DNA from 2 places in the Microbacterium sp. BWT-B31 genome. Region 2 is predicted to be linked to the other one. Evidence: riboswitches for the same ligand, from Rfam matches in the RefSeq annotation. Region 2 holds a riboswitch; the other holds the start of a gene.
The links. Region 2 has a riboswitch for thiamine pyrophosphate ahead of thiM (hydroxyethylthiazole kinase). Riboswitches for the same ligand answer to the same signal wherever they lie in the genome.
Positions count from the first base shown of each region.

Region 1: linked by a shared signal. The riboswitch ahead of AB1K54_RS15385 (ECF transporter S component) and the one ahead of thiM (hydroxyethylthiazole kinase) in region 2 are both predicted to bind thiamine pyrophosphate.

Region 1 covers NZ_JBFECU010000019.1:12,409-27,822, reverse strand. Annotated here, with positions in the region: gene AB1K54_RS15415 (ATP-binding cassette domain-containing protein) at 1-1,667, opposite strand, end outside; gene AB1K54_RS15410 (enoyl-CoA hydratase/isomerase family protein) at 1,811-2,893, shown strand; gene AB1K54_RS15405 (LssY C-terminal domain-containing protein) at 2,901-4,289, shown strand; gene AB1K54_RS15400 (DnaJ domain-containing protein) at 4,464-5,390, shown strand; gene AB1K54_RS15395 (SLC13 family permease) at 5,411-6,994, shown strand; gene AB1K54_RS15390 (D-alanyl-D-alanine carboxypeptidase family protein) at 7,008-9,428, opposite strand; TPP riboswitch at 9,464-9,574, shown strand; gene AB1K54_RS15385 (ECF transporter S component) at 9,567-10,196, shown strand; gene AB1K54_RS15380 (ABC transporter ATP-binding protein) at 10,201-11,676, shown strand; gene AB1K54_RS15375 (energy-coupling factor transporter transmembrane protein EcfT) at 11,732-12,520, shown strand; gene AB1K54_RS15370 (DUF488 domain-containing protein) at 12,540-12,893, opposite strand; gene AB1K54_RS15365 (enoyl-CoA hydratase/isomerase family protein) at 13,151-13,978, shown strand; gene AB1K54_RS15360 (SDR family oxidoreductase) at 14,106-14,942, shown strand; gene AB1K54_RS15355 (helix-turn-helix domain-containing protein) at 15,112-15,342, opposite strand; gene AB1K54_RS15350 (hypothetical protein) at 15,339-15,414, opposite strand, start outside.
Region 2 covers NZ_JBFECU010000001.1:79,009-94,422, forward strand. Annotated here, with positions in the region: gene mmsB (3-hydroxyisobutyrate dehydrogenase) at 1-290, shown strand, start outside; gene AB1K54_RS00390 (MarR family winged helix-turn-helix transcriptional regulator) at 304-840, opposite strand; gene ppk2 (polyphosphate kinase 2) at 948-1,862, shown strand; gene AB1K54_RS00400 (TetR/AcrR family transcriptional regulator) at 1,887-2,480, opposite strand; gene AB1K54_RS00405 (hypothetical protein) at 2,561-3,727, shown strand; TPP riboswitch at 3,746-3,839, shown strand; gene thiM (hydroxyethylthiazole kinase) at 3,830-4,678, shown strand; gene AB1K54_RS00415 (bifunctional hydroxymethylpyrimidine kinase/phosphomethylpyrimidine kinase) at 4,675-6,804, shown strand; gene AB1K54_RS00420 (DUF4287 domain-containing protein) at 6,834-7,124, shown strand; gene galK (galactokinase) at 7,233-8,486, opposite strand; gene galT (galactose-1-phosphate uridylyltransferase) at 8,483-9,625, opposite strand; gene AB1K54_RS00435 (LacI family DNA-binding transcriptional regulator) at 9,954-10,928, shown strand; gene AB1K54_RS00440 (hypothetical protein) at 11,009-11,185, shown strand; gene accB (acetyl-CoA carboxylase biotin carboxyl carrier protein) at 11,470-11,976, shown strand; gene AB1K54_RS00450 (acetyl/propionyl/methylcrotonyl-CoA carboxylase subunit alpha) at 11,973-13,325, shown strand; gene AB1K54_RS00455 (pyruvate/oxaloacetate carboxyltransferase) at 13,322-14,788, shown strand; gene AB1K54_RS00460 (HAD-IIA family hydrolase) at 14,785-15,414, shown strand, end outside.

The DNA.
Region 1 (15,414 bases), on a different contig from region 2:
GCCTCGGCCTGCGAACCCGACCGGTCGGCGTCCTCGCCCGCGCCGCCGGACAGCTCTTCGTCGATCTCGCCGATCGCCTCGACGTCGGGGTCGGCATCGACCGGTGCGCGGTCTTCGGTCGGGGTGTCGCTCGCGACCGGTGCGCGCTCTTCGGTCGGGGTTTCCTCGGCGTCCGGTGCGCGGTCTTCGGTCGGGGTGTCGCTCGCGTCTGGTGCGCGGTCTTCGGTCGGGGTGTCGCTCGCGTCTGGTGCGCGGTCTTCGGTCGGGGTGTCGCTCGCGTCTGGTGCGCGGTCTTCGGTCGGGGTTTCGTCCGCAGCCGGTGCGCCGTCCTGCGCCGGGGTGTCGCCCGCGAGTTCTTGGTCGATCCGCCCGATCGCCTCGACGACGTCGTGCGCGTCGCCGGGAGCGTCGTCCGCTCCCGGCGTGGCCTCGGTCGCCCCGGTCCCGGCGACATCGGGGAAGCCGTCCGAAGCTGCTCCCTCGACCCACACCTCGTCATCGGCCCGCGACTCCTCGGCGGCGAGCCCGGCGGCGGCCACCGCCGCGGCGGAGGCGCCGGGCGCGGCGGCGGTCTCGCTGCCGAAGCCGCCCGCGAGGGCGGAGGCCTCAGACGCCTCGTCGTCCGCGTCGGTCGGGGGCTCGGCCTCGTCCGCGATGGCCGCGGCCTCGGCATCCGCATCGCCCGTCACGATCTCGGACGTCGTCTCGGAACCGGCCTCAGCGGCAGCTTCCGCAACTGCCGCAACCCCGGCGACCGCCGCGCTCGCGTGCACGCGGGCCCCGTTGACGAGATCGAGGAAGACCTCTTCGAGCGCGGGGCCGCGCCGCTGCAACAACGACAGTGCGACGCCCGCGGTGGCCGCGACGGCTCCGACCTGGGTGGGCTCGTGGCCGCGCACGGTGATGCCCGATCGCAGCAGCTCATGCGAGATCCCGGCCGTGTCGAGCGCGGCGGCCAGAGCCGCGCGATCCGGCGCGTCGACGACCGTGGTGTACTCCGACGGGTCGGCGAGCTCTTCCAGCCCGCCTTGGAAGACGAGCCGCCCGTTCGCGAGGATGAGCAGCGCGTCCACGGTCTGCTGCACCTCGGCCAGCAGATGCGACGACACGAGGATCGTGCGGCCCTCCCGGGCGAGCGTGCGAAGGAGCGACCGCATCCACTTGATGCCCTCAGGGTCGAGGCCGTTGGTGGGCTCGTCGAGAACGAGCACCCCGGGGTCGCCGAGCAGCGCGTAGGCAAGGCCCAGGCGCTGGCGCATCCCGAGGGAGTAGCCCCCGACCTTGCGGCCGGCGGCGTCGGCGAGGCCGACGAGTCCGAGCGCCTCGTCCACGCGTGCGTCGGGCAGCGACGCGGCGCGCGCGTATACCCGCAGGTGGTTCGCGCCGGTGCGCCCGGGGTGGAAGCTCGACGCTTCGAGCACGGCGCCCACGGTCTGCAGCGGATGCTTCAGCTTCGCGTACGCGACTCCGCCGATCGTCGCCCGCCCGGAGGTCGCCCGCACGAGCCCGAGGATGACGCGCAGCGACGTCGTCTTGCCGGCGCCGTTCGGGCCGAGGAATCCGGTCACGTGCCCCGGTTCAACCCGAGCCGACAGCTCTGACACCGCGGTGACGCCCCCGAACCGCTTGGTGACCCCAGAGAATTCCAGCACAAGTCCTTCGGGCATTCCCACCCTCTCGTCTTCGGGAGCCGTTTCCCATATCTTGGCGGAAACCGCGCGCGATCACAGCAAGGTGACCTGTCGCGCGCGCTGCGGCTGGGCGCGCCGAGCAGGTGCTCGCCAACCGCGCGGGCCGATAGCCTTCACTCGTGAGCGACACCTCGACACACGACGAACCGCGCGTGCTCGCGCGCGCGGCGCACGGACTCGGCCGACTGACCCTGAACCGCCCGCGGGCCATCAACGCGCTGGACCTGTCGATGGTGCAGGCCCTCACGGCGGCGTTGGAGCGATGGGAGCACGACTCCGACGTGCAGACGGTGCTGCTCGACGGCGCCGGCGAGCGCGGACTGTGCGCGGGCGGCGACGTGCGGGGGCTCTACGAGCAGATCGTGGGCGGCGACGCCGAGAGCGCGGCGGACTTCTTCCGCGCCGAATACTCCCTCAACGCGCGCATCGGCCAGTACCCGAAGCCGTTCGTCGCCCTCGCCGACGGCATCACGATGGGCGGCGGCATCGGCCTGGCCGGCCACGCCGGCATCCGCATCGTGACCGAGCGGTCGAAGCTGGCGATGCCAGAGACCCGCATCGGCTTCACCCCCGACGTCGGCGGCACGTGGCTGCTCTCGCGGGCCCCCGGGCGGCTGGGCGAGTATCTCGCGCTGACCGGCGCGACGATGGATGCCGCCGACGCGATCCACGCGGGCCTCGCCGACACCCTCGTGCCGTCCGAGCACCTCGACGACCTGCGCGACGCGCTCGAGACGCGCGCCGACCCCGGCAGCCCTGCCGAGCTCGTGCTGCTGTTCGACCAGACCCCCGAGCGATCGAAGCTCGAAGACGCGCGCGCGTGGATCGACGACGCGTTCGCCGCCGGCACTGTGGCCGAGATCGTCGAGCGTCTGCGCGCGCGACCGGAGGCCGAGGCATCCGCCACCGCCGACCTGCTCGGCGAGCTGTCGCCCACCGGGCTCGCCGTCACGCTCGAGGCCGTGCGCCGGGCGCGCGAGCTGCCCACCCTGCGGGACGTGCTCGCGCAGGAGTACGGCCTGGTGATGTGGTTCGCCACGACCCAGCCAGACCTCACCGAGGGCATCCGCGCGCAGCTGGTCGACAAGGACCGCACCCCGCGCTGGTCGCCGGCGACGATCGCAGAGCTGGCGCCGGATGCCGCCGCCTCCGCGTTCGCGTATCGACCGGTCGTTGCGCTGTGGGGCGACCCGCCCGCCTGACCCGACCATGGCATCACAGGCGACCACCCGGACGCGGACCGCGAAGCGGTCGCGGCGGCGGTGGTCGCTCGGGATCGCGGTCGACTGGTTCTTCTTCATCTTCGCGGGCCTCGCCGCGATCTGGCTCGCCTACCTCGGCCTGACCGAGACGTTCCATCTGGGCTGGTGGGCCATCCTTTCGGCAATCCTGTTCTGGGTGCTGCTGGCCTACCTCGTGCTGCCGAGGCTGCACCGGATCCTCACCACGATCTACGTGCCGGACTACTTCATCGGGCGCACGCGCACCAGTGACGGACTGCTGGGCGACCCGGTGAACCTCGCGTTCATGGGCCGCGCCGAGCAGATCCAGGGGGCCATGCGCGCCGCCGGCTGGACCGAGGCCGACCCGGTGACCCTCGGGTCGTCATGGCGCATCGTGCTGTCGACGATCACGCGCCGCAGCTACGAAGAGGCGCCGGTGAGCCCGCTGTTCCTGTTCTCGCGTCAGCAGGACTTCGCATTCCAGCAGGAGGTCGACGGCAGTCCCGGCAAGCGTCACCACGTGCGGTTCTGGCGCTGCCCCGATGACTGGCTGCTGCCGGGCGGGCGGCGCGTGGACTGGCTCGCGGCGGGCACCTTCGACACCTCCGTCGGGCTGTCCCTCTTCACGCTGCAGGTCACCCACCGCATCGACGACGACACCGACGTCGAGCGCGACCACATCGTCCGCACCCTGCTCGAGTCCGACCCGACGATCACCGTCGACGTCATCGCCGACTTCTCGAGCGGGTATCACGCGCGCAACGGCGGCGGCGACTCGATCCACACCGACGGCGACCTGCCGATCGTCGACGTCGGCAGCACCGCCTCGAGCATTCCGGTGGCGCACGTGTACGAGCCCGCCGCGCACCCCGAGACGGCACCGCTCAAGCGGCCCGCGTTCGAGTCCGCCGAGCGCCTGCTGCAGCGACCCGGGTTCGACCCTGACATGAAACGGCCGTCGTCGGTCGTCGCCGGGGCATCCCTCGTGTTCCTGCGAGCCGCGGCGGGTCTCATCGTGCTGGCCGACATCGCGCTGAACTGGGCGGAGTTCGCGACCCCCGACGCGATGGACACGGACGACGCCGCGACCGCCGAACTCGTGCTGGTCGTCTTCGCCGCGTTCATGGCGGCGAGCGTGCTCCTCGACACGGTGCTGGGCGTGCTGATCGCGCGCGGTGTGAACTGGGCGCGGGTGACGGCGATGGTGTTCTCGACCATCTCGATCTCGACGTCCTTCGTCGACTGGTGGAACGACTCCGCAGAAGAGATCACCATCAACACCACGCTGTTCTCGCTGGGCCTGGACATCCTGCTGCTGCTGGCACTGTCGAGCCGCAGTGCGGCCGCGTACGCGCGTCGCAACGAGAGAAGATGACGGATGCCGCGCCCGGCGCCCCGTCGCAGGCTCGGGCGTCGTTTCGTCTCGTGGAGCGAGGGGCCGACGGCGACCGAGACGAGACCACGACCTCACCCGGCGACGTGCGGCAGAATCGGTGCAGCCCCTTGACGGGCCGGGACCGGACCGCAAGCCCGGGGATCAGGAGTTCGCGTGTTCGACAGTCCGCTCTCGGCGTCGGCGTACGAGGTGCTGGGCGTCGACCCCACTGCCGACGAGGAGGAGCTGCGCAAGGCGTACCGCCTGCGGCTGCGGCAGACGCATCCCGACACGGGCGGTGACGCGGCGCAGTTCATCCAGGTGCAGCGCGCGTGGGAGCTCGTCGGCACGGCAGGCGCCCGCGCCGCGTACGATCGCGGCCACGGCTTCGGCGGGGCGCCCGAGCCCGAATGGGCGGGCTTCCGGCCGCCGCGACAGACGCAGACCCGCGACACGCGCCCGCGGGCGCGCTCCTTCGGCCAGCCCGGCGGCTGGCGGCGCGAGCGCTACCTCACGCTGATCCGCGAATGGGCGGGCCGCGGGGTCACCCTCGAGGATCCGTACGACCCGGCTCTCGTCCGCTCGGCGCCGCACCATCTGCGCCGGCTCCTCGCTGACGCGCTCGCCGAAGAGGCGACGGCACGCATCGTGTCCGACCTCGGCATGGGCTATACGGTGTGGCACGACGTGATGGCAGACCCGCGCGACCCCGAGGCGAAGCTCGACCACATCGTGCTCGGCCCGAGCGGGCTGTACGGCGTGCTGTCCGAGGACTTCGGCGGCCCGGTGCGCCTGCGCCGCGGCGAGCTCGTCGGCGACGGCGTCGCCGGGGCGCCGATCGCCGAGCTCGTGCGCGGCATGCGCGCCCTCGCGCGCTCCGCCGGCGTGCGCTTCAGCGGGGCGATCGTGGTGCTGCCCGACGACGACCTCGAGCAGGGCATCGCCGAGACCGGCAAGGTGCGCGGGATGCCGGTGGCCGTCGTCTCGCGCAGCGCGCTGTCGACCGTGCTGCGGCGGGGTGTCACCGGTGCGCGCTCGATCGGCGGCAACGAGGTGTTCGACGTGCGGACGCGCCTGCAGCAGGTGGTGCGCTTCGCCTGAGCCGCCCCTAGGCTCGCGACGTGGACCCTGTGATCGCGATCTTCGTCATCCTGGCGGTCGCGATCGTCGCGTTCGTGTCGGGAAAGGTGGCGATCGAGATCGTCGCGCTCGGCGTGGCGCTGGCCCTGTGGGCGACGGGCGTGCTGACGCTGCCCGAGGCGCTCGCCGGATTCGGCGATCCCACCGTGCTGTTCATCGCGTCGCTGTTCGTCGTCAGCGAGTCGCTCGATGCGACCGGCGTGACGGTGTGGATCGCGCAGCACGTCGTGGGCCGTGCCGGCACCAAGCGCGGGCGGCTGACCGTCGTGATCGGCGCGATCGCCGCGGTGCTGACGGCGTTCATCAGCATCAACGGGGCGGTCGCGGCGCTGCTGCCGGTCGTGGTGGTGGTGGCGCTGCGCGCGCGGATCGTGCCGTCGCGCATGCTGATCCCGCTCGCCTTCGCCGCGAGCGCCGGGTCGCTGCTGACCCTGACCGGCACGCCCGTGAACATCCTCGTGTCGCAGGCGGCCGCTCAGGCGGGCGGCCGCGAGTTCGGGTTCTTCGAGTTCGCGATCGTGGGCGTTCCGCTCGTGCTCTGCACGGTCGCGCTCGTGGCGCTGCTCGGCCGCAGGCTCCTGCCCGCACGCGAGGCCGACCACGTCGACGGGGTCACCGACACCGGCGAGAAGGCGCGGCTGCTGCGCGAGAGCTACGCCGTCGACCTCGACACCCGCACCCTGTTCAGCGCGCAGGACGGGGTCGTCGAGGTGCTCATCGCGCCGCGGTCGTCGCTCATCGGGCGCCGCGTGTCGCCGGGTATGACCACCACGGAGGAGGACCTCGTGATCCTCGCGATCCGGCGCGGCGACGAGGTTCCGGATGCCTCGGCCGGCCGCACCCGCTCGTTCACGCTGCAGGCGGGCGACGCCGTGCTCGTGCAGGGGCCGTGGGGGGCACTGGAGCGGTACTCCCGCTCGCGCGACGTCATCGCCGTGACCTCGCCGCAGACCTTGCAGCGCGCCGTGCCGCTCGGGCGCGGCGCGAAGCGGGCGCTCGTGGTGCTCGGAGTCATGGTCGTGCTGCTTGCCACGGGCCTGCTTCCGCCCGCGGTCGTGGGCCTGCTCGCGGCCGGCTCCCTCATCGCCATGCGCGTGCTGTCGGTGCGTCAGACCTACCGTTCGATCTCGTGGACGACGATCGTGCTGATCGCCGGGATGATTCCGCTGTCGGGCGCGTTCGTGTCGACCGGCGCCGCCGACGTCGTCGCCGGCGCTGTGCTCTCGTTCACGGGCGGCGCCTCGCCGCTGCTGGCTCTGCTCGTGCTGTGCGTCGTCACCCTGTTGCTCGGCCAGTTCATCTCGAACGTCGCCACGGTGCTGATCGTCATGCCGATCGCGGTGTCGGTCGCGCAGACAGCGGGTGTCAGCATCCAGCCGTTCATGATGGCCCTCACCGTCGCCGGGGCCGCGGCGTTCCTCACTCCGATCGCGACGCCGGTGAACCTCATGGTGATGCGGCCGGGCGGCTACCGCTTCGGCGACTACTGGAAGCTCGGGCTGCCGCTGGCGCTGGTGTTCCTCGCGTTCGCGGTGCTGTATGTGCCGCTGATCTGGCCGTTCTGAGGCGGCTGCGCGGTCAGTCGCCCGTGAGCCCGAACAGATCGAGCGGATGGGTGAGGCGCCACCAGGGGCTCGGCCCCTCGATGTCGGCGGTGAGGCTCACCTCGACCGTCGCCGAGTCGAGGGGACCGGCGACGGTCAGGGTTCCGACCTTGTCGCCCTTCGTGCGCGCGTCGCCGAGCGAGAAGTCCGTGGTCACCGTGCCGGTGCCGCCGTTCCACAGGATGACGTTCGCGTCGGCATCCGTTACGACCTGGACAGGCTCGCCCCACTTGGTCTTGACAAGACCCGCGGTCGTTCCGGTGGTCACCGACGGCTTCGGCTGCAGCTCGGCCTCGAGCTGGGCGTAGAGGGCGCGTGACACCGCGAGACGGGAGTCGTTGTCGGGCTGACCGAGCACCGACGCCGTCACCCGCACCGTGGTCTGGCCGATGGTGAGGTTCTTGGCCGACAGCAGGTTCCAGCTGTCGAGCGTGCCCGTCTTGATCCCGATCACGCCCGGATCAGCCAGCAGGCCGTTGGTGTTCTCGACGTGTCCCGCGCCCGGCAGGTCGACCGCCGGCGTCGCGACGATCTCGGCGATGACGGGGTTGGCGAGCGCTTTCTCGGCGAGGACGAGCAAAGCCTCGGGCGTGGCCATGTTGCCGCTGTCGATACCCGTGGGCTCGACGATCGAGATGCCCGAGACGCCGTGCGCCGCCAGCCACGAGTTCGCCGCGTCCGCATACACCCGGTTCGAGGGCCAGATGCTGTAGGCGAGGCGGTCGGCGTAGTTGTTCGCCGAGCCGATGAGCATGCCCTGCAGCATCTGGTACTCGGTGAGGCTCTCGTCCACCGGGACGTCGAGCGCCGACTCGCCGCCATCGAGATAGTCCCAGTAGTCGTAGCGATCCGAGTACGAGAAGCGGTACGAGGGCCCCTGCTCGCCGGGGGCGAGGGGCAGCTCCTCCAGCACGAGCAGGGCGGTGACGATCTTCGTGATGCTCGCCATCTGCAGCATGTCGCCGCTGGAGGCGACGCTGCCGTCGATGCCGTGCACGTCGACCGCAGCGGCTCCGACCCCCGGCCACGGCATGGCCGCGGGGGCCGCGGCGATGGGCTGGGCCTGCAGGCTCTCGACCTTCGGCTGCACCGCGTTCAGGGGCCACATCAGTGTCGTCGCGGCGTACGCGCCGACGAGTGCGAGCGCGGCCGCGGTCGGGATGAGCACGCCCGGGCGCAGCGGCGAACGGCGCGGGGGGCGCGCGAGCAACTCGTTCTCGACCGGCACGTACGGGCTCGCGGCGGCGGTGAGGTAGGTGCTCGTGCGCGGGCGAGCGGTGATCGTGCTCTCGTCGACCCACGCCAGGGCGATGCCGCTGGCCGCGGCGGTCACGGCCGGGGCCGCGGTCGTGGTCACCGAATCCGGCTCTTTCTCGACCGGCGTGAGCGGGCCCGGGTCGGGGAGCGGCAGGGACGCGGCGACGGCCTCTGGGGTGGGCGGCGCGACGGGCGCCGCAGAGGCGGTGAACGAGAAGACGGATGCCTCGGCCGACGGCCCGCTCGAGCGCGCGTAGCCCGGCTGGGCCGCGTCCGACGCCTCGACGGCGTCGACCGGGCCGAACAGCGCCGACAGCGTCAGCGGCCCCGACTCGGGGGGAAGGGCGGGCTTGTCGGCGGGCGCCGGTGCGATCGGAGCGGGTGCGGGCGAGGCATCGGGCTTCTCAGGCGACCCGATCACGTCGACCGGTCCGGTGGGACCGAACAGGGCCGACAGCGTCAGCGGACCGGAGTCGGGCGGCACCGGGGTCGCTCCCGCGGGGGTCTCGGGCGATGCCGGGGCGGGGAGGACGGGTGCCGGTGCGGCCGACGCCGAGGCGATCCACGCGGGGGCGACCGGTGCTGCGGGGGCGGCATCCGGCTGTGCGGGGGAGGCGACCACGTCGAGCGGGCCGGTGGGCGCGAACAGCGACTCGAGGTTGAGCGGCCCGGACTCGTCGGGGACCGCAGTGCTGCGCCCCGCCGGGGCGCCCTTCGCCCCGGCGGCGAGCGGCGAGCCGACGCCGGCGGCGACCCCGCGCGCCGGATCGCTGCGCTTGGGCCCCGGCGTCCACTCCGGCTCGACGCTGCGCCCGAACAGGCGCTTGAACCCGCTGGCGTCGGAGCGTTCCGGTGCCGGCTTCGGCTCTTCGGTGCGGACGGCAGAGGGTGCGGAAGGTTCGGCTGAGGGGGGTGGGGCGATGGGCGGGAACGCGGAGGGCGGCGCCGCGGGAACGGGGGAGGCCGCAGGCGCCGCATCGTTCGCCGGGGCGAGGGGCGCCGCACTCGGAACCCGGTCGATCAGCGGGGTCTCGGGCGAAGCGGGCGCCGGATCGCGCCGACCCGTGGATGTCTCCGCCTGGTCCATGCGCGCCGCGCGCAGTGCGCGGCGGGAGGGGGGCGGATCGGCGAGGGTCATCCGGATAATTTACCTTGCGCGCGGGCTATACTCGTCGCGACAACCACGGGAGTCCGGTGCACCGGGCTGAGAGGAAGCGAAACCACGCTTCGACCGTCGAACCTGATCTGGATCATGCCAGCGCAGGGAGGAGCATTCATGCACACGTCCACGTCCGTCTCCGACGCCGCCTCGGGCACCGTCCACCGCCTTCGGTGGCGCATCGTCGACATCGTCGTCGCCAGCGTCATCGGCGTCGCATCCGGCCTCATCTTCCTGGCTTGGAACATCGGCTACCTCGGCCCGAAGGCCCTGCTCGAGCCGCTGCTGCCGGGCCTTCAGGGCCTGCTCGACGGACCGTGGCTGTTCGCCGGGGTGCTGGGTGCGCTGATCATCCGCAAGCCCGGTGCCGCGATCTACACCGAGGTGCTCGCCGCCGTCGTGTCGGCGCTCGTCGGCAACCAGTGGGGCGGGTTCCTCACGATCGAGGCCGGCATCGTGCAGGGCCTCGGCGCCGAGATCGTGTTCCTGATCTTCTTCTACAAGAAGTGGTCGCTGCCGGTCGCGGTGCTCGCCGGTGCCGGAGCGGCGCTCGCGGGCGGGATCAACAACATGATCCTCTGGTACGTCGGGGCCGACGCCGCCTTCACGACCGTGTACCTGATCAGCACCGTGCTCTCGGGCGCCGTGATCGCGGGCGGGCTGTCGTGGCTGCTCGCCCGGGGGCTTGCCAAGACCGGCGCGCTCGACCGCTTCGCGTCGGGTCGCGAAGCGCGCGGACGCGTCTGATCCGATGAGTGCCTCGCTGCGGCCGGCAGCCGTCGAGGCGCGCGGGTGGGGCTGGCGGCACGCCGGGCGGCACGCGTGGGCGGTGACGGATGCCTCCTTCCGCATCGACCCCGGAGAACGCGTGCTGCTGCTCGGCGCCTCGGGCGCGGGCAAGTCGACACTGCTGCACGGCATCGCCGGCGTGCTCGGCGGCCAGGACGAGGGCGAGTCGTCGGGAGTGCTCCTGGTCGACGGGGTCGCCGCCCCGCTCGCGCACGGCCGCGCGGGACTGGTGCTGCAGGACCCCGACTCGCAGGTGATCCTCGCGCGCGTGGGCGACGACGTGGCGTTCGGCTGCGAGAACCTCGGCGTCGCGCGCGACGAGATCTGGCGCCGGGTGGGAGAGGCCCTCGACGCGGTCGGGCTCGACCTGCCGCTCGACCGGCCGACCAAGGCGCTCTCGGGCGGGCAGAAGCAGCGGCTCGCGCTCGCCGGTGTGCTGGCGATGCGCCCGGGGCTGGTGCTGCTGGACGAGCCGACGGCGAACCTCGATCCGGCGGGGGTCGGCGAGGTGCGGGCATCCGTCACGCGCGTGCTCGAGGCGACCGGCGCGACCCTCGTGGTCGTCGAGCACCGGGTCGACGTGTGGCTGCCGCTCGTGGACCGCGTGATCGTGCTCGGCGGCGGCGGCGTGATCGCCGACGGGCCGCCCGCCCGTGTGCTGGGCGAGCGCGGGGCCGAACTCGCCGCGCTCGGCACGTGGGTTCCGGGCATCCCTCCCGCCGTTCCCGCGCCGCCGCCGTCGGCGCCCGGCGAGGCGCTGCTGGCGGCGCACGGGCTCTCGGTCGCGCGCGTGCGCGCAGTGCCGGTCGCCTCGGGGCTGTCGCTCGACGTGCCGGAAGGCGCCGTCACGGCGATCACCGGACCCAACGGCGCGGGCAAGTCGACCCTCGGCCTCACCCTCGCGGGACTCCTGCCCCCGCACGCCGGGCGGGTCTGGGCGGCGCCCGGACTGGCGCGGGGCGTGCGCGGCGCGCCGATCGAGTGGCCGTCGCGCGAGCTGCTGACTCGCATCGGCACCGTCTTCCAGGAGCCCGAGCATCAGCTGCTGTCCACCACGGTGCGCGGTGAGCTCGAGGTGGGCCCGCGCGCGCTCGGCCTCACCCCCGGCGAGACCGCCGCCCGCGTCGACGAGCTGCTCGAACGGCTGCGCCTGGCGCACCTGGCCGCAGCGAACCCATACACCCTCTCGGGCGGCGAGAAGCGCCGGCTGACAGTCGCCGCGGCGCTGGCGACGCGCCCGCGCGTGCTCGTCCTCGACGAGCCCACGTTCGGTCAGGACGCCCGCACCTGGGCCGAGCTCGTGGCGCTGCTGGCGCGCCTGCGCGACGGGACGGATGCGGCGGGCTCGGGGCGCTCCGCGATCGTGGTCATCACCCACGACGACGCCGTGGTCGACGCGCTCCACGCCCGTCGCTTCAGCCTGGAGGCTGCGGCATGACCCCGGCGTCTGTTCTTCGCGGTTCGGGGCCACGGCGCCCGGCGGAGGCGTCCGCATGACCCTGCTCGACACCCGCGCGCGCACCGGCGCGGTCGCCCGCATCAACCCGGTCGCCAAGCTCGGGGCATCCGCCCTCGTCGCCCTGCCGCTCGTGCTCACGCTCGACATCGTCTCGGCCGCCGTCGCGCTGGCGCTCGAACTCGTGCTGTTCCCGTTCGCGGGGCTGACCTGGCGCGAGTTCTGGGCGCGCACGTGGCCGGTGTGGATCGCCGCCCCGCTCACCGCCCTCACGATCGCGCTGTACGGCGAGGCGTCGGGCGTCGTGCTGTTGGAGTGGTTCGTGGTGCGCGTGAGCGAGGGGTCGCTCGAGCTGTCGGTCGCGACGTTCTTCCGGGTGCTGGCGATCGCGCTGCCGTCGGTCGTGCTGTTCGTCACGGTCGACCCGACCGACCTCGCCGACGGTCTCGGCCAGGTGCTGAAGCTGCCCGCGCGGTTCGTGATGGGCGCGCTCGCGGGGCTGCGCATGGTGGGGCTCTTCCTCGACGACTGGCGCGCGCTCGAACTGGCGCGCCGCGCGCGGGGCGTGGCCGACCGCGGACGCCTGCGCCGCTTCTTCGGCATGGCGTTCGCGCTGCTGGTGCTGTCGATCCGGCGCGGGTCGAAGCTCGCGACCGCGATGGAGGCTCGCGGGTTCGGCGCCCCCGGTGCGCGGACCTGGGCGCGCGAGTCCCGGTTCGGCGGGCGCGAGTGGGCGCTCATGGCGCTCGGGCTCGCGATCGCGCTGATCGCGGTGGGTGCGGCGGTGGCCGCGGGCGCCTGGAACTTCATCCTCGGGCCGGGGTGAGGCATCCGCTCTCTTGCGGCTACCGGCCCTCGAGCGCTTCGCGCAGGATCAGCGCGTGGTTGCGATCGGGGTCGGCCACGGCATACAGCAGCGTGACGACCGGATGCCCCGACACCGCGTCGCGGAGCGCCCGGACGGCGCCCGCCGCCGGACCCGCGAGCTCGGCGCGGTAGGCGTCGGCGAAGGCGTCCCACGTCATCCCGCCGTGGTGGAAGGCCTTGCGCAGCTCGGTCGAGGGCGCGGCATCCTTCGCCCACACATCGACCGCCGCGCGCTGCTTCGACAGCCCGCGCGGCCACAGCCGGTCGACCAGCACGCGAAACCCGTCGCCCGGCGCAGGCGGGTCGTACACGCGCTTGAGACGCAGGTCCACGGGTTCAGTCTGGCCCGCGGGCCGGCGCGGGTCGAGGCATCCGTCGTGCTTCTGCCTCGTGCGGCACTTTCGTGCGACTGCGCTGCATCGGTGCGCCGCAGTCGCACGAATCCGCAGCAGCGGCACCGCCCGAGGCGGCAGCCGGATCGCTAGCCTGGCAGTGCGACGGATGCCCCGCCCCCGCCCGACACCGACGTATCGGTGAAACTCAGTACCGCGTAGGGTGGGATGCGATTTCCGAGTTCGAAGGAGAGCATATGGACACCGCAGGCGCCCCCGGCGAGGTCGAGCCGATCCTGTTCCAGGTCGACGACGGCCTCGCGCGGATCACGCTGAACCGCCCCGGCCGGCTGAACGCCTTCGACCAGGGGCTCGCCGTCGCCTGGCGGCGCGTGACCGTCGAGGCGACCTCGCGCGACGACGTCGGCGCGATCCTGCTCGACGCGGCGGGCCGCTCGTTCTGCGCCGGCGGCGACGTTCAGGCGATGGCCGCGGGCGGCATCGCCAGCGGCGCCGACATCCACGCGCTGGCCGAGGTCATCAACACCGGCATCCGGGCGCTCACCGAGTCGTCGATCCCCGTCGTGGCGGCCGCGCAGGGCACGACGGCCGGCGGCGGGCTCGGCATCCTGATGACCAGCGACTACGCGATCATCGGAGCGGACTCGCGCATCGGCAGTCTGTACGCGAACATCGGGCTCACGCCCGACCTGTCGGTGTCGGCGCAGCTGGCCCGCGCCGTCGGCGAGCGCCGTGCGCTGCAGCTCGTGCTGCAGGACCGCCTGCTGAGCGCCGAGGAGGCGCTCGACTGGGGGCTCGTGGCCGAGGTCGTGTCGGCCGAGAACCCCGCCGACATCCCCACGCGGGTGCGGGCGCGCGCCGAGCAGGTTGCGCGGTTCTGGCTCGCCGGCGCGTACAGCGCGTACGGGCAGGCCAAGCGCCTGGTGCGCTCCCAGCCGACCCGTACGTTCGCCGAGCAGCTCTCGGAAGAGGGCCGGTCGATCGGGGCGGCCTTCGACACCCCCGACGCCCAGGCGCGCATCGCGGCGTTCGCCGCCGCCTCCGCTTCTCGTTCCCGCTCCTGACCCGCCCGACACTCCGTCGAGCGACCGCGTTCTCGCCGAGCAACCCCGTCATCGACGCGCACAACGTGCGGTCTCGGCGAGAAACCACGATCTCGACACACCGGGGAACACCCGAAAGGACACCGAAATGACCGACGCAACGCTCGCCGGAAAGACCATCCTGATGTCGGGCGGCAGCCGCGGCATCGGCCTCGCGATCGCCCTGCGGGCCGCGCGCGACGGCGCCAACATCGCGCTGCTGGCCAAGACCGACACCCCCCACCCCAAGCTCGAGGGCACCGTGCACTCCGCCGCCGAGGCGATCCGCGCGGCCGGCGGCCAGGCGCTGGGCATCGTCGGCGACGTGCGCAACGACGACGACGTCACCGAGGCGGTGCTCAAGACGCAGGGCGAGTTCGGCGGCATCGACATCGTCGTCAACAACGCGTCGGTGATCGACCTGTCGGGCTCGCTCGACCTCGCCGTGAAGAAGTACGACCTCATGCAGGACGTCAACGTGCGCGGCACGTTCATGCTCTCGCGTGCGGCGGTGCCGGTGCTGAAGGATGCCCCGAACCCGCACATCCTGTCGCTGTCGCCGCCCCTCAACCTGACGCCGAAGTGGCTCGGCGCGCACACCGGGTACACCCTCGCGAAGTACGGCATGACGATGGCGACCCTCGGCCTCGCAGCGGAGTTCGCCGAGGCCGGCATCGCGGCGAACACGCTGTGGCCGGCGACGACGATCGCAACCGCGGCGGTGCAGTTCGCGCTCGGCGGCGACCGCATGATGAAGGTCAGCCGCACGCCCGAGATCTACGCGGATGCCGCGTACGAGGTCTTGCTGAAGCCGTCGCGCGAATACACCGGGCAGACCCTCATCGTCGAGGACGTGCTGCGCGACGCCGGCGTCACCGACTTCTCGCGCTACGCCGCCGTTCCCGGCACGCCCGACGAGGCGCTGTTCCCCGACATCTTCCTGTAGGCCGGCGTCCGAGACGAGGGCGTCTCACGAAACGAGGGCGTTTGCGCAGCATCCGTCCTCGTTTCGTGTTTTCGCCTCGTTTCGCGCACCCGCACGCCGGTCGTTGAGCGAGCGAAGCGAGACGAAACGGCCCCCGGATGGAACCGCACAGGCGACGGATGCCGCGACCTCAGTCCGCCCGCACCAGCAGGTCGCCGATCTCGCAGTCCAGCGCGCGGCAGATCGCCGACAGCGTCGAGTAGCGGATCGCCCGGGCCCGGTCGTTCTTGAGGATCGAGAGGTTCACCACCGAGACACCCACGAGCTCGGACAGGCGCGTGAGGGTCATGCCGCGCGCGGCCAGCAGCTCATCGAGTCGGCAGTGGACGCCGCTCGGCCCCTCGTCGTCGGCCGGGCTCACACGAGGCCCTCTGTGTCGCGCTGCAGGCGCTGCATACGCTGAAAGAGGTACGCGAGCGCGATGAGCCCCAAC
Region 2 (15,414 bases):
TGGCGTCCAACGCCTCAGGCCAGTGCTGGGCGCTCACCACCAACTGTCCGGTGCCGGGGCCGGTGCCCACGAGCCCCGCGAACAACGACTACCGGCCCGGGTTCGCCGGCGCGCTCATGGCCAAAGACCTCGGCCTCGCAGCCCAGGCGATCGCGCTCACCGGGGTCGACGCGCAGCTGGGCCTGCACGCCCGCACGATCTACGCCGACTACGCCGACGGCGACGGCGCCGGGCGCGACTTCTCGGGCATCATCGACACGATCCGCGCCGGCAGCGCCGACGCCGGCTGACGCGCTTAAGGGATCACAGGGGGTCGGGCGTGGGCCGTGGGGGGCGGAAGTCCCCCGCCCGTTCGCGCATGCGGGCGATCGCCCCGACCAGCGCCGTGAGCTCGTCCGCGTCGAGGTCGACGCGCGAGAACACGGTCTCGTTGAGCGTGGCGGTCGCGTCCTCGGTGAGCCTGCGTCCGGCGTCGGTGAGCTCCAGCATCGCAGCCCGTCCGTCGTGCGGATGCGGCTCGCGCCGCAGCAGCCCGTCGGCCTCGAGGCGCCGCACCACGTTGGTGACGCTGGCCGCGTGCACCTGCAGCCTCGCGGTGGCGCTGGCCATAGGCATCCGTCCCTCGCGGGTGAAGGCGAGCAGCCGCAGCATCTCGTAGCGCGCGAAGCTGAGCCCGTGGGGGCGCAGCGCCTCGTCGACCTCGGCGAGCACGAGCTGGTGCGCGCGCATGATCGAGGTGACCACCGAGACACCCTCGGCGGCGTCGGCCCAGCCGTGCGCGATCCACTGGCGGCGAGCCTCGGCGATCGGGTCCACCGGGAGTGGACTGCGGGATGCCATCCGGAGCGCTCCTTCGCCTCATCGACTCGTGATTGACAGCATACGAGGCTCGTGAACAACGGATGACCGGCCCTCCGCGCGGAGCCGGGTCGCGCTAGCCTGCAGGTGTGGCAACCGCACCGGACCCGCAGTCGCTGCGGGAGTTCATCGAGGACCTGCGGCAGAAGGGGTACAGCGTCGCCGACGGTCACACCGCCGACCCCGATCTGATCGACCCGCAGGGCAACCCCGTCTTCACGTGGCGCGAGGGGTATCCGTACGACACCCGCATGGAGCGGGAGGAGTACGAGTACGAGAAGTACCGGCTGCAGGTCGAGCTGCTGAAGCTGCAGTACTGGGTCGAAGACACCGGGCAGCGGGTCGTGATCGTGTTTGAGGGGCGCGACGCCGCGGGCAAAGGCGGCACGATCAAGCGCTTCACCCAGCACATGAACCCGCGCACCTCGCGCGTGGTCGCCCTCGCGAAGCCGAGTGATCGCGAGCAGGGGCAGTGGTACTTCCAGCGGTACGTGCAGCACCTGCCGACCGCGGGTGAGATCGTGCTGTTCGACCGGTCGTGGTACAACCGCGCGAACGTCGAGCGCGTGATGGGCTTCTGCACGGATGCCGAGTACGAGAGCTTCATGGCCCAGGCTCCGGTCTTCGAGAAGATGCTCGTCGAGTCGGGCATCTCGCTCACCAAGTTCTGGTTCTCGGTCACCCGCAAAGAGCAGCGCACGCGCTTCGCGATCCGCCAGCTCGACCCGGTGCGCCGCTGGAAGCTGTCGCCGATGGACCTCGAGTCGCTCGGGCGGTGGGAGGAGTACACCGCGGCAAAGGAGGAGATGTTCCGCCGCACCGACAAGAACTACGCGCCCTGGACGGTCGTGCGCTCCAACGACAAGAAGCGCGCACGCCTGAACGCGATGCGCCACTTCTTGAGCAGGTTCGACTACCCCGACAAGGACCGCTCCGTCGCGCGCAGGCCCGACCCGCTCGTCGTGCTGCGCGGCAAGGCCGAGACCGAGGACGAGGACGAATAGGCCGTCCGGGTCCGGGTTCGCCGGCTACGGGTGCGACGGCAGCACGAGGTCGACGCCGCGCAGGAACGCCTCGTCGTCGAATCCGTCGACGAGCACGCTCTGCAGCAGGAAGCTCGGGATCATGCCCATGACGACGGGCGCGGCGACGGCGGCCCACTCGGCCGCAGGCAGCGGCAGCTCGTCGGCATGACCCTCGGCCCACCGGCCGAGCACCCCTGCGATGGTCGCGCGCATGTGCAGGAGGACGGACTGCACCGCGGCGCGCAGCTCGGGGTCGACCGTCGCCTCGCCCCACACCTGCAGCAGCACCGGCAGCGGCGCGTTGGCGCGCACGCCCTGGGCGAGCACGCGCACGACGCCCGCCGGCGACAGGGCCCGCTGGGCGCTCGCGGCCTCGAGCTCGGTGCGTCGCGCGTCGAGGATGCGTTCGGCGACGGCCCGCACGAGCTGCTGCTTGCCCGGAAAGTACGAATAGATCGCGCCGGCCGAGAGTCCCGATTCGGCGATGATGTCGGCCATCGAGGTGCCGTTGTAGCCCGTGCGCAGAAAGCACCGCAGCGCGGCGTCCATGATCTCGGAGCGGCGCTCGACGCGCCGCGCTTCGCTGATCTTCGGCATCACGTCCCCCTGTTTGACAAGCCTAACGGGCAGGTTCAGAATACAGAACGAACATTCGTTTTTGGTAGAGGATCGATCCCATGGCAACCTCCCAGAGTCTCGAGCGCACGCCGTGGTGGCGGCTTCCGATCATCGCGGTCGGCGTCTCGCTCATCGTCGGCGTCGTGCTGCTGGCCTTCTCGTGGCCGGCGGTCACCGCCGACCCGCGCGACCTGCCGATCGGCATCGTCGGCTCCGCCGAGCAGATCGAGCAGGTCTCCGAAGCGATCGACGAGCAGTCAGAAGGCGCGATCGCGCTCACCGAGTACGACGATCGGGATGCCGCGGTCACCGCCATCGAGCACCGCGAGGTGTACGGGGCCGTCGTGCTCCCCGCCGAGCAGACGCAGTCGCCCGAGGTGCTGACCGCGTCGGCCGCGAGCCCCGCCGTGGCACAGATGCTCCAGGGCATAGCCACCGGGCTCCAGCAGCAGATCGACGCGCAGATCCACGCGACGATCGAAGAGAGCCTCGCGCAGCTGCAGCAGACGGTCGCCGACAAGATCCAGGCCGCGGTGCAGGCGGCGCTGAGCGGCCAGGCGCCGCAGGCGCCCGCGCCCGAGGCATCCGCCCCCCTCACGATCCCGACCGTCACCGTCGAGGTGACCGACCTCGTGCCGCTCGCAGGCGGCGACCCGCGCGGCACCGGCCTCACCGCGGCGATGTTCCCGATGGTCCTCGGCGGAATCCTGGGCGGCGTCATCCTGACCCTCACCGTCAAGGGCGGGGGCCTGCGCCGTGTGGTCGGCGTGCTCATCTACGCGCCCGTCGCCGGCGTCGTGCTCGCGGGCATCCTGCAGGGCCTCTACGGCGCGCTCCAGGGCGGCTACTGGCTCAACGCCGCCGCGATCGCCCTCGCGATCGCCGCCATCTCGAGCACCATCACGGGGCTCGCGGGACTCATCGGCCCCGCCGGCGTCGGGGTCGGCGCCGCCTTCACGATGCTCGTCGCGAACCCCCTGTCGGCGACGGCCGTGCCCGTCGAGTTCATCCCCGCGCCGTGGGGCGCCTTCGGCCAGTGGCTTCCGCCGGGGGCCGCCGCGACGCTCCTGCGCAACCTGTCGTACTTCCCCGGCGCCGACTCGAGCTTCCAGTGGGCGCTGCTGGGCATCTGGGCGGCGGCCGGTCTCGCGCTGACGCTCGTCGACATCCCCGCGCGGCGACTGGCTGCAGGTCAGACCGAGGCGGAGCATCCGCTCACGCTCTGACAGGTCGATAGACTGCGAGGCAGTGACACGGGGTGGCGCGCGAGCGCCTGAGAGCACACCCGTCGAACCTGATCTAGTTCGTACTAGCGAAGGGATGTCGCAATGGCCCATGGTCTGCGCCCGGATTCCGACTCCACTCTCGCCGCCTCCGCGGCCGATCTGCTCGGCGCGCTGCGTGCGGCGCCACCGCTCACGCACTGCATCACGAACTCGGTCGTGACCGGGTTCACCGCGAACGTGCTGCTCGCCCTCGGGGCGGCCCCGGCGATGGTGGACATCGTCGGCGAGGCGAGGGAGTTCGCCGGCGTGGCATCCGGCCTGCTCGTGAACCTCGGCACCCCCACGCCCGAGCAGCGGGCAGCAAGCCTCGAGGCGGCCGCCGGGGCGGCCGAGGCGGGCACACCATGGGTGCTGGACCCGGTCGCGATCGGCGCGCTGCCGGTTCGCACCGAGCTCGCCCGAGCGCTCGTGCAGCGCCGCCCGACCGCAGTCCGCGGCAACGCGTCAGAGATCCTCGCCCTCGCGGGGCTCGGCTCCGGCGGGCGCGGGGTCGACGCCATCGACAGCACGGATGCCGCCGCCGACGCCGCGGCGCTGATCGCGCGCCGCCACGGCAGCGTCGTCGCCGTCTCGGGGCCGGTCGACCTCGTCACCGACGGCGAGCGCGCGTATCGCATCGCCAACGGAACCCCGCTCCTGACCCGCGTCACGGGCGGCGGCTGCGCGCTCGGCGCGGTGATGGCGGCGTTTCTCGGCACTGCCCGCACGACGGGCGACGGCGCGCTCGAGGCCGTGGCGGCGGCCAGCCTGGTCTACGAGATCGCCGCCGAGCGCGCCGCGGCGCACACGAGCGGGCCAGGAGGGTTCGCGGTCGCGCTGCTGGACGCGCTGGACGCGCTCGCGCCGGGGGATCTTCCCGCCGCCGCGCAGGTCGAAGGCGGCGCGCGGTGATCGCCGACCTGTCGGTCTACCTCGTGACGGACCCGGCGCTGTGCGGCGCGCGCGGTGTCATCGACACGGTCCGTCGCGCCGTCGACGGCGGTGTGCGGGTCGTGCAGCTGCGCGACAAGAAGGCGACCGATGCCGCGACCGTCGAGCAGCTGATCGCGCTGTCGCGGGTGATCGAGGGTCGCGCGCTGCTCGTCGTCGACGACCGCGTGGAGGCCGCGGTCGCGGCGCGGGCCCGCGGTGCGCGCGTGGACGGCGTGCATCTCGGCCAGGGCGACGCATCGGCCCGGCACGCCCGCGACGTGCTGGGCCCGGACGCCCTCATCGGGCTCACCGCGAACACCCCCGAGCACCTCGACGCGGTGCGCGCCCTAGCGCCGGGAACCGTCGACTATCTCGGCGTCGGCGTGATCCGCCCCACGCGCACCAAGCCCGATCACCCGCCGGCGCTGGGCGTGGACGGATTCCGCGACCTCGTCGCGACCACGGCACTTCCGTGCGTCGCGATCGGCGGCATCGGCATCGACGACGTGGAGCGGCTCCGCGACGCGGGAGCGGCGGGCGTGGCGGTCGTCTCGGCGATCTGCGCCGCCGACGACCCGGGGGCGACCGCCGCGGAGTTCGCGCGCCGCTGGCGCGCGGGGGTCGCACCGCGCGTGCTGAGCATCGCCGGAAGCGACCCCTCCGGTGGTGCCGGTGTGCAGGCCGACCTCAAGTCGATCGCCGCCAACGGCGGCTACGGCATGGCGGTCGTCACGGCGCTCACCGCGCAGAACACGCAGGGCGTGCGGGCGGTGCACGTGCCGCCGGTCGGGTTTCTGCGCGAGCAGCTCGACGCCGTGTCAGACGACATCACGATCGACGCCGTGAAGACCGGGATGCTCGCGAGCGCCGACGTCATCCGCACGGTGGTCGACTGGCTCGACACCACGCGGCCGGGGGTCGTCGTGGTGGACCCCGTGATGGTCTCCACGAGCGGCGACCGCCTGCTCGACGCCGACGCGGAAGGCGCGCTGCGAGACCTGCTCGCCCGGGCGCACGTGGTCACCCCGAACCTCGCGGAGCTCGCGATGCTGACCGGGCGCCCGATCGCCGACTGGGCCGACGCGCTCGCCGCCGGGGAGGAACTGTCCTCGGCCACGGGGGCGGCGGTGCTCGTCAAGGGCGGGCACCTCGCCGGCGAAGAAGCGCCGGACGCGCTCATAGACGCGGCGCGGGGCACGCGAGACGAGTTCGCCGGCACCCGCATCGTCACGGGCAACACCCACGGCACCGGCTGCTCGCTCTCGTCCGCACTGGCGACCGTCCTCGCCCGCGGCGCCGAGCCCGCGCGCGCTGTGGCCGAGGTGCGGTCGTGGCTGCGCGAATCTCTGCGGGCCGGCGCCGAACTGCGGGTGGGTCGCGGGCACGGGCCGATCAGCCATTTCGCCGGGCTCTGGGCCCGCGGCGGACTCGAGACCCGGCCGTCGGCGGCGCAGGTCGCCGACGACTGGTGGGCGCGGATCGGCGGCATCCGTTCCGGCATCGACGACTTGCCGTTCATCGCCGCGCTCGCCGACGGCACCCTCGACCGCGACCGTTTCCTGTTCTACCTGAGCCAAGACGCCCTCTACCTGCGCGAATACGCGCGCGTGCTCGCCGAGGCGGCGCGGCTGGCGCCGACCTCGTCGGAACAGGCGTTCTGGGCGAACTCGGCGCACGGCGCCATCGCGGGCGAACTCGAGCTGCACGCCTCGTGGCTCACTCCCGAGCTCGGCCTCGGTCCGGCGACCTTCGCCGCCGACCCGACGGCGGCCACCACGGCCTATCTCGATCACCTCAAGGCGGCCGCCTTCACCGGCGAGTACGCAGTGCTCATCGCCGCGATCCTGCCGTGCTTCTGGCTCTACGCCGACCTCGGGCGGCGCCTTCGGTCGGGAGAGTTCGGAGACTGCGCCACCGATGCGTCGCACCCGTACGCGTCGTGGCTGGCGACCTATGCGGACCCGGCGTTCGAGCGCGCCACGGACGAGGCGGTCGCGCACGTCGCCGAGGCGGCCGCGATCGCCGAACCGGCGATGAGGTCGCGGATGCTCCGCGCGTTCGAGTCGTCGAGCGCCCACGAGCTGGCATTCTTCGCCGCCTGCTGAGCCGGGCCGATCTCGTGCATCATGAACACATGACGTTTCAGGCCTATCTCGACGCGGTCGAGAAGAAGACCGGGCTGACCCCTCGCCAGCTCATCGACATCGCCCACGAGAAGGGTTTCGACGAGAGAACGAAGGCGACGCCGATCATCGAATGGCTCGCCGCCGACTACGGGCTGGGGCGCGGGCACGCGATGGCGATGGTCCACGTCATCACCAAGGGCCCGCAGATCAGCGACAAGCACGTCGGAACCGGCACGGCCCACTCCGATCCGTCGAACCTGCTGTGGCTCGACGGGGCGGCGACGAACCCGAACGGCTGATCCGGGTCGAGCGCGCGGCATCCGGACGCCAGGATCGGCCCGACCTCCTGAACCGCGTGAGCCTGCGGCGCATGACCGCGCGCGTCGCGTCGGCTCCGGCCCGGGCGGTCAGGCCTCTCGGCGGGCGCCCTCGGACGGGGTGACCACGAAGCAGTGCGGGGCGACGAAGCGGGCCGCGGCGAAGGCGGCGGTGACGGCATCGGTCACCTTCTCGACCTCGTCGTGATCGACCAGCGCGATCGCGGCGCCGCCGAAGCCTCCGCCGGTCATGCGGGCGCCGAGGGCGCCGGCGGCGACGGATGCCTCGACCGCGGTGTCGAGCTCGGGCACCGAGATCTCGAAGTCGTCGCGCATCGACGCGTGGCTGGCCAGCATCAGCCCGCCGATCGCGCGCGGACCCTCGCGGTGGAGCGCGGCGACCGTGTCGAGCACGCGCTGGTTCTCGGTGACGACGTGGCGGACGCGGCGGAAGGTCACGTCGTCCATCAGCTCGGCGGCCCGCGGCAGGTCGGCGACCGACACGTCGCGCAGCGCCGGGACGCCTAGGAGCCGCGCACCGCGCTCGCACGCGTCGCGGCGGTCGCGATAGCCGCCCGTGGAGTGCGCGTGGGCGACCCGCGTGTCGATGACCAGCAGCGCGAGCCGCGCGCCGGCGAAGCCGAGGTCGACCGGCTCGGCGTCGAGCGAGCGGCAGTCTAGGAAGACCGCGGCGTCGGCGCGGCCGAGCATCGCCGCCAGCTGGTCCATGATTCCCGTGGGGGTGCCGACGGCCTCGTTCTCGGCGCGACGGCCCGCCTGCGCGAGAGCGACGCGGTCGAGGCCGAGGTCCCACAGTTCGTCGAGCGCGGATGCGACGGCGCCCTCGATCGCGGCAGACGACGACAGCCCGGCGCCGACCGGCACGTCCGACGCGATGGCGAGGTCGACGCCGGTCGTCATCCACCCCTGTCCCGGTTTGTCGGTTCCGTGTCCCGATTCGTCGCCCTGGAGGGCTTCGTTCAGCGTGAAACCGGGACATGCTCGAGATGCCGCACCGCGAAGCGCCCATGCGACCCCGAGCGGGTACCGCGCCCACTCCGGCACAGCGCCGCGTTCGTCGGGGAACAGCGCGTCGAGCTCGTCGAGGCCCACCTCGACCACGGCATCGTCGAAGGTCGAGGCGACGCGGATGCGGGCATCCGCTCGTATGCCGGCAGCCGCATACGTGCGGCGATCGATCGCGAACGGCAGCACGAAGCCGTCGTTGTAGTCGGTGTGCTCGCCGATGAGGTTGGCGCGCCCGGGCGCCGACCAGACGCCGTCGGGCGATCCACCGGTGAGCCGGGCGAAGAGGGAGCGGGCCTCGGTCGCCGCCCCGGTCACAGGGTCACCTTCTCGACCGCTTCGCGCAGGCGCGCGGCGGACTGCTCGGGCGGGATCTCGGCCGTCCAGGCCCACATGGCGGCCTCGGATCCGGCGAGGAACTTCAGCTTGTCGGCCGCGCGGCGCGGGCTCGTGAGCTCGAGGCGCATGCGCACCGCGTCACGGCCGACGTGCACGGGCGCCTGGTGCCACGCGGCGATGTAGGCCGTCGGGGTGTCGTACAGCGCGTCGACGCCGCGCAGCAGCCGCAGGTAGAGCGGGGCGAGTTCGTCGCGCTCGGCGCTGGTCAGTGCGGCGAAGTCGGGTGCGTGCCGGTGCGGCATGAGGTGCACCTCGAGGGGCCAGCGCGCGGCGAACGGCACGTAGGCGGTCCAGTGCTCGCCCTGCAGGATGACGCGGTCGGATGCCTGCTCGAAAGCGAGGAAGCGCTCGAAGAAGCCTTCGCCGGCGTCGCCGATGCGCTCGAGGAGGCGCGCCGTGCGCGGGGTGACGTAGGGGTAGGCGTAGATCTGGCCGTGCGGGTGGGGCAGGGTCACGCCGATCGCCTCGCCACGGTTCTCGAACGGGAACACCTGCTCGACGCCCGGCAGTGACGACAGCGCCTCGGTGCGGTCGGCCCACGCCTCGATGACGGTGCGCGCCCGGGTCACCGACTGCGTGCCGAACGAGCCTTCGTGCTCGGGGCTGAAGCACACCACCTCGCAGCGTCCGACCGACGTGCGGCTGCGGCCGAGGCCCAGCTCGGCGAGGTCGGCCAGGCCCGTCGGCGGGTCGTCCGCGGCGGGCGCGGTGCCGAGCGCTTCGCGCAGCGCGGGGCCGAACGACGGGGAGCGGTTCTCGAAGACGGCGACGTCGTAGCGCGAGGGAACCTCGCTCGGATTCGTCGCCGACTGCGGTGCCAGCGGGTCGGCGTCGGCACTCGGCAGCATCACGCGGTTCTGGCGCGCGGCGGCCACCGTGATCCAGTCGCCCGTGAGCACGTCGAGGCGCATGCTGGCGGTCGCGGGGCGAGGGGCGAGCACGCGCGCGTCGACGGCGCGCTCGGCGCCGAGGGTCGTGCCCGGGTCGTCGTAGTAGACGAGGTCGCGGCCGTCGGCGAGCCGGGTCGACCTACGGACGACCCCCGCGCCGAGGATCACGGCCTCGGGGCACGGGGTGGCGGAGTCGGGGCACGGGGTGGCGGAGTCGGGCGTGCCGAACTCAGGAGTGTTCACGTCAACACGGTAATCCGCAGGCCGTGGTAACGTCAACATGCGTCACTTCGAAGGAGTTATGCACGGAGGGTGGTCTATGCGAGACGCCGACATCGAGGCCCTCGAGCGGCTCGAACGCGCCCATGACGGGACGCGCGGCGGCGCCGCGGTGGCGGGAGCACCCCGGGACCGCGCCGCCGAGGCGGCCGGAGCACCCCGCGACCGCGCCGCCGACGCGCGCGCAGACGCCGCGCGGCCGACCCGTCGCGTCTCAATGGCCGACGTCGCCGCCCTCGCCCGGGTGTCGGGGCAGACCGTGTCGCGGGTCGTGAACGCGAGTCCTCGCGTGGACCCCGAGACCCGTCGCCGCGTCGAGGACGCGATGGAGCGGCTCGGCTACCGTCCGCACCGCGCCGCTCGCGCCCTGCGCACCGGCCGCACGCAGACGATCGGCCTGGTCGCCGCGACGCTCGCGAGCGTGGGCAACGCCCGCATGCTGCAGGCGGTGGCGGATGCTGCGGCATCCCGCTCCTACTCGCTCGTGGTGTCCACGCTCGGCGATCGCCGCGACATCGCCGGCGCGTTCGAGCGGCTGCGCGAGCAGGGGGTCGACGGTGCCATCGTGCTCAACGAGGCGACCGAGCTCGCGCGGGGGAGCGCGACCCCGCGGGACCTCGAGCTCGTCGTCGTCGACTCGCCCCCCGACGCGCGCTTCACGATCGTCCAGACCGACCACGCCGGCGGGGCGCGCAGCGCCGTCGAGCACCTGCTCGGCCTCGGCCACGAGGTCGTCCATCACATCGGCGGTCCCGAGGGGTCGTTCGCCGCGGCGGAGCGCGAGCGCGGCTGGCGAGAGGCGCTCGCGGCGGCGGGGGTGCCGGAGCCGCCCGCCGTGAGGGGCGACTGGGCCGCGGCATCCGGATTCGCCGCCGCAAAGCGACTCGTCGCCGAAGCACCCACGCTGTCGGCCGTGTTCACGGCCAACGACCAGATGGCGCTCGGTCTCGTGCGCGCCCTCGCCGAGGCCGGGTGCCACGTGCCCGACGAGGTCAGCGTGGTCGGCTTCGACGACGTCGTCGACGCGGCCGACTATCTGCCGCCGCTCACGACGGTGCGCCAGGACTTCGACCGGCTCGGCGAGACCGCCGTCGCGGCCCTGGTCGCCGGGATCGAGGCCGACGGGCCGCGGGGACTCCCGGCGATCCCGACCGAGCTGGTCATCCGGGCGAGCACGCGAAGACGCGGCTAGTCTCGAACCCGGCGATCGTCAACCCCCTGCGTATGAGGCCGCCGGTGCGGGAACATGGACGCGAAGGCGAGGTGGTTGCGGTGAGCAGGCTCGTGTTGCCGCACGACGAAGAACGGTCGACGTCGCAGACACGCACCGACCCGGTGAAGGACGAGTTGGACCTCGACCTCCCCGAGGAGGACGATCTGCGCGACGAGGCGGACATGTTCGAAGAGGCCGCCCGTCGCGACTGGGCGTCCCGGTACGGGCGCTCGTAGGTCCGCGATGAGGAGGCCGCGCCGCTGGCGACCGCGGCGCGCCGTCTCGGCCGTGGCGAGTGCGCCCGCCGCGACGGTGCTGGCGGGATGCGGCATCCCGTCGCAGTGAAGGTCATCGCGGTGCCGTCAATGCCCGGCGACCCCCCGCGTTGAGCGCAGAACTTTCCGTGATACAGAATCTCATTCGAAGCTATTGCGTCCAGCGGAACTGCCTCGTAGCTTTCTCGTGTTCCGACAGAGCGGTCGACACGGTGGTCCGCTCGCACGACCTGAGGAGTTGCCGAGTGAGCATCGATCTCGAAGAGCTTGCCGCGATCATCGAACTGCTCGATAAGACGGACTTCACGCAGTTCCGGTTCGAGAAGGGCGAGCTGCGCATCGAGGTCAGCCGCGGCGACGCGATCGAGCCGTCCGAACGGGGCGCAGCCGCGGGTCCGACAGCCATCGACCCCGCGGCTGCGTCTCGTCCCGCCGCGCCCGCCGCGCCCTCGACCCCGGCCTCCGCCCCGACTCGGCCCGAGGCCGCGACCCTCGCGCTCGCCGAGGACGAGACCCTCGTGCGCTCGCCGATGCTCGGCACGTTCTATCGCTCGCCGAAGCCGGGCGACCCGGTGTTCGTCGCGGAGGGGACTCCCATCGAGACCGACTCCGTCCTGTGCATCATCGAGGTCATGAAGCTCATGAACTCGGTGGTCGCCGGTGAGGCCGGCGCCGTGCGCCGCATCCTCGCCGCCGACGGCGACCTGGTCGAGTTCGACCAGCCCCTGTTCGTGATCGGACCGCGCGCATGACGCAGCGCGTCTTCGTGGCCAACCGCGGCGAGATCGCCGTGCGCATCGTCGAGGCGTGCGACCGGCTGGGCATCGCGACCGTGCTCGGCGTCTCGAGCGCCGACGTGCGGTCGCTCGCCGCGTCGCGCGCCACGCGCACCGTGGTCCTCGGCGGCCCGCAGTCGCGCCAGAGCTACCTGTCGGTGGACGCTGTGCTGCACGCGGCTGTCGCGACCGGCTGCACGGCCCTGCACCCCGGGTACGGCTTTCTCTCGGAGCGCTCGGACCTCGCGCGGGCGTGCGCCGAGAACGGCATCGTCTTCGTTGGGCCCTCGCCCGAGGCCCTCGACGCGCTGGGAGACAAGCTCAGCGCTCGCGCGCTCGCCGAGCGTCTCGGTGTGCCGGTCTCGCCGGGCGGCACCGCCTCGGATTGGGCAGAGGTGGCCGCTCTCGCCGAGCGGATCGGGTACCCCATTCTGGTCAAGGCCGCGTTCGGCGGCGGCGGGCGGGGCATGAAGCTGGTGACGGATGCCGCGGCCCTCGCCGACGCGTGGTCGGTGGCCTCCAGCGAGGCGCAGGCCGCCTTCGGCGACGGGACTGTGTTCCTCGAGCGGTACGTCACCGACGCGAAGCACATCGAGGTGCAGATCCTCGGTGACCGTCATGGCAACCGCATCCACCTGGGCGAGCGGGAGTGCTCCGTGCAGTACCGCTACCAGAAGGTGGTGGAGGAGTCGCCGTCTTCCTCGATCGACGAGCGGACGCGATCGGTGCTCACCTCCAGCGCCCTGGCCATCGCCGCCGAGCTCGACTACGTGGGCCTGGGCACGGTGGAGTTCCTCGTGAACTCGCGGACCGCAGAGATCGGGTTCCTCGAGGTGAACCCGCGACTTCAGGTGGAGCATCCGGTCACCGAACAGGTCACCGGTGTCGACCTCGTCCGCGAGCAACTCCTCGCGTGCCTCGGCGAGCCGTTGACTCTCCGCCAGGAGGACGTCGCGATGACCGGTCACGCGATCGAGTGCCGGATCACCGCGCAAGACCCCGCACGCGGCCTCGCACCCACCCCCGGGCACGTCACGCGCTGGCGGCCGCCGGCGGGTGGCGGCATCCGCCTGGACTCCCACGTGTACGAGGGATACGACTTCCCGCCGTTCTACGACGCGCTCATGGGCAAGCTCATCGCGTGGGGCACCGACCGCCCGGCCGCCGTCAAGCGCATGGCCCAGGCGCTTGACGGATTCCGGATCGACGGCGTGACGACATCCCTCGCGCTCCTGCAGCGGATCATCGCCGACGACGCGTTCACCGCCAACACGGTCACCACGCATTGGCTCGCCGACGCGATTCTCGAGAAGGAGCCGGCATGACCTCCGTCAGCCTCGTCGACGTCTCGATCCGCGACGGAAACCAGAGCCTGTGGGGTGCCGTCGGCATGACGACCCGCATGATCGAAGGCGCCGCGCCCGATATCGAGCAGGTCGGCTATCGGGCCGTGGAGCTGGCCAGCAGCACGCTCCTGGCCAGCGCCGTGCGCTTCCACCGCGAGGACCCGTGGGAGATGATCCGCGCCGCCAAGGCACGCATGCCGCACACGCCGCTGGGTTTCCTCACGACCGGCAAGCGCTTCATCACGTTCTACCGCACGCCGGACGTGCTGTTCGAACTCGCCTTCCGGCTGCTGGTGCGCAACGGCATCAGCCGGCTGTGGGTGATCGACCCCATGCACGACATGGCGGGCGCCCGCCGCATGGCCGAGATGGCCAAGCGGGCCGGCTTCACGGATGTCGTCGCGGGCGTCTGTTACACCACCAGCCCCGTGCACACTGATGCGTACTACGCCGAGCGCATCGCCGAACTCAACGGCTGCGACGCGATCGACAGCGTCTACCTGAAGGATCCCGCGGGGCTGCTCACCCCGGAGCGGCTGCGGTCGCTGCTGCCGACGCTGCAGTCGCGGCTCACCGACCTGCGTCTCGACGAGCTGCACAGCCACGCGACCACAGGGCTGTCGCCGTTGACGATGCTCGAGGCGGCCGACCTCGGCATGACCAACCTGCATTGCGCGCTCCCGCCGCTCGCGAACGGAACGTCGCACCCCGCCGCCCAGCACCTCGTGCGCAACCTCCGTGCCCGCGGGCACGAGGTCTCCGTCGACGTCGACGCGATGGACCGCGCTTCGGCGTACTTGACTCGTCAGGCGAAGATCAAGCGCCTCCCGGCCGGCTTTCCCAGAGAATACGACGAGGCCTACTACCGGCACACGATCCCGGGCGGGGTCCAGTCCACGCTGGCCCGGCAGCTCACGGAACTCGGCCGGCCCGAGCTCTTCGACGCGGTCATCGAGGAGTCCGTCGCAGTGCGCCGCGACCTCGGCTGGCCGATCGTAATGACGCCGTTCGCCCAGTACATCGTCACGCAGGCGACGCTAAACGTGATCAGCGGCGAGCGGTACCGCCAGGTCAGTGATGAGGTCGTGGACCTCCTGCGCGGCGACTTCGGGCCGCTGCCGGGTGAGGTCGACCCGAACCTCCTCGATCGTGCGCTCAGCACCCCGCGCGGCAAGCTACCCCCTTCGGACGGATCGAGCACCGACACCGTCGATGACTTGCGCGCGCGGTTCGGACGCAGCCTCAGCGACGAGGAGTTGCTGCTTCGCGCGGTGATGCCCGCCGAGCACGTCGACGCGATGGTGCGGGCGCGTACCGAGTCGCCGACCTCCACGCTGAAGGCGCTCCTGCGGGCGGCCGAAGGTCGCTCCGCCACGACGATCTCGGTGAGCGCCGGCGACATCGACTTTCACATCCGACGCCGCGAGGGGGTTGCCCGATGACGCGCGAGCTGGGCCAGATCCGAGGGTGGGTCTTCGACGTCGACGGATGCCTCGTCCGCACCGACCGCGCCGGCGGGCATGGCGGCGAGCCGATGCCCGGCGCACGCGAGCTGCTGATATCGCTCCTTGACGCCGGGCACCGGATTGTGGTGTGCACGAACGCCTCCGAGCTTGCGCCGGCGACCTATGCCGCGCACCTGCGGGGGATGGGGCTGCCGGTGCGGGACGAGGACTTCGTGACCGCCGGGAGTGCCGTCGCCGAGCATGTCTTCGCGCACGATCCCGGCGCACGCGTGCTCGCCATCGGGGGCGAGGGCATCTCGACGCCGCTGCGCGCCATCGGCCTCGAGGTCGTCGAGCCGGGCGCGCACGGCATCGACGCGGTCGTCGTCGGTGCGGCATCCTCGTACTCCGCGGACGACCTCAACGCAGGTGCCCTCGCCGTCGACGCGGGCGCCGCCTTCTACACGACGGTCGCCACCCCCTGGTTCTCGGGCGGAAAGGGAAGATCGCTCGCCGTGTCGGCCGCCGTCGCGGCGAGCATCACGTTCGCGACCGGCCGGACCCCGCTGACGGGCGGCAAGCCCTCGCCTGTCCTTGCCGAGGGACTGCTGAGACGACTGGGC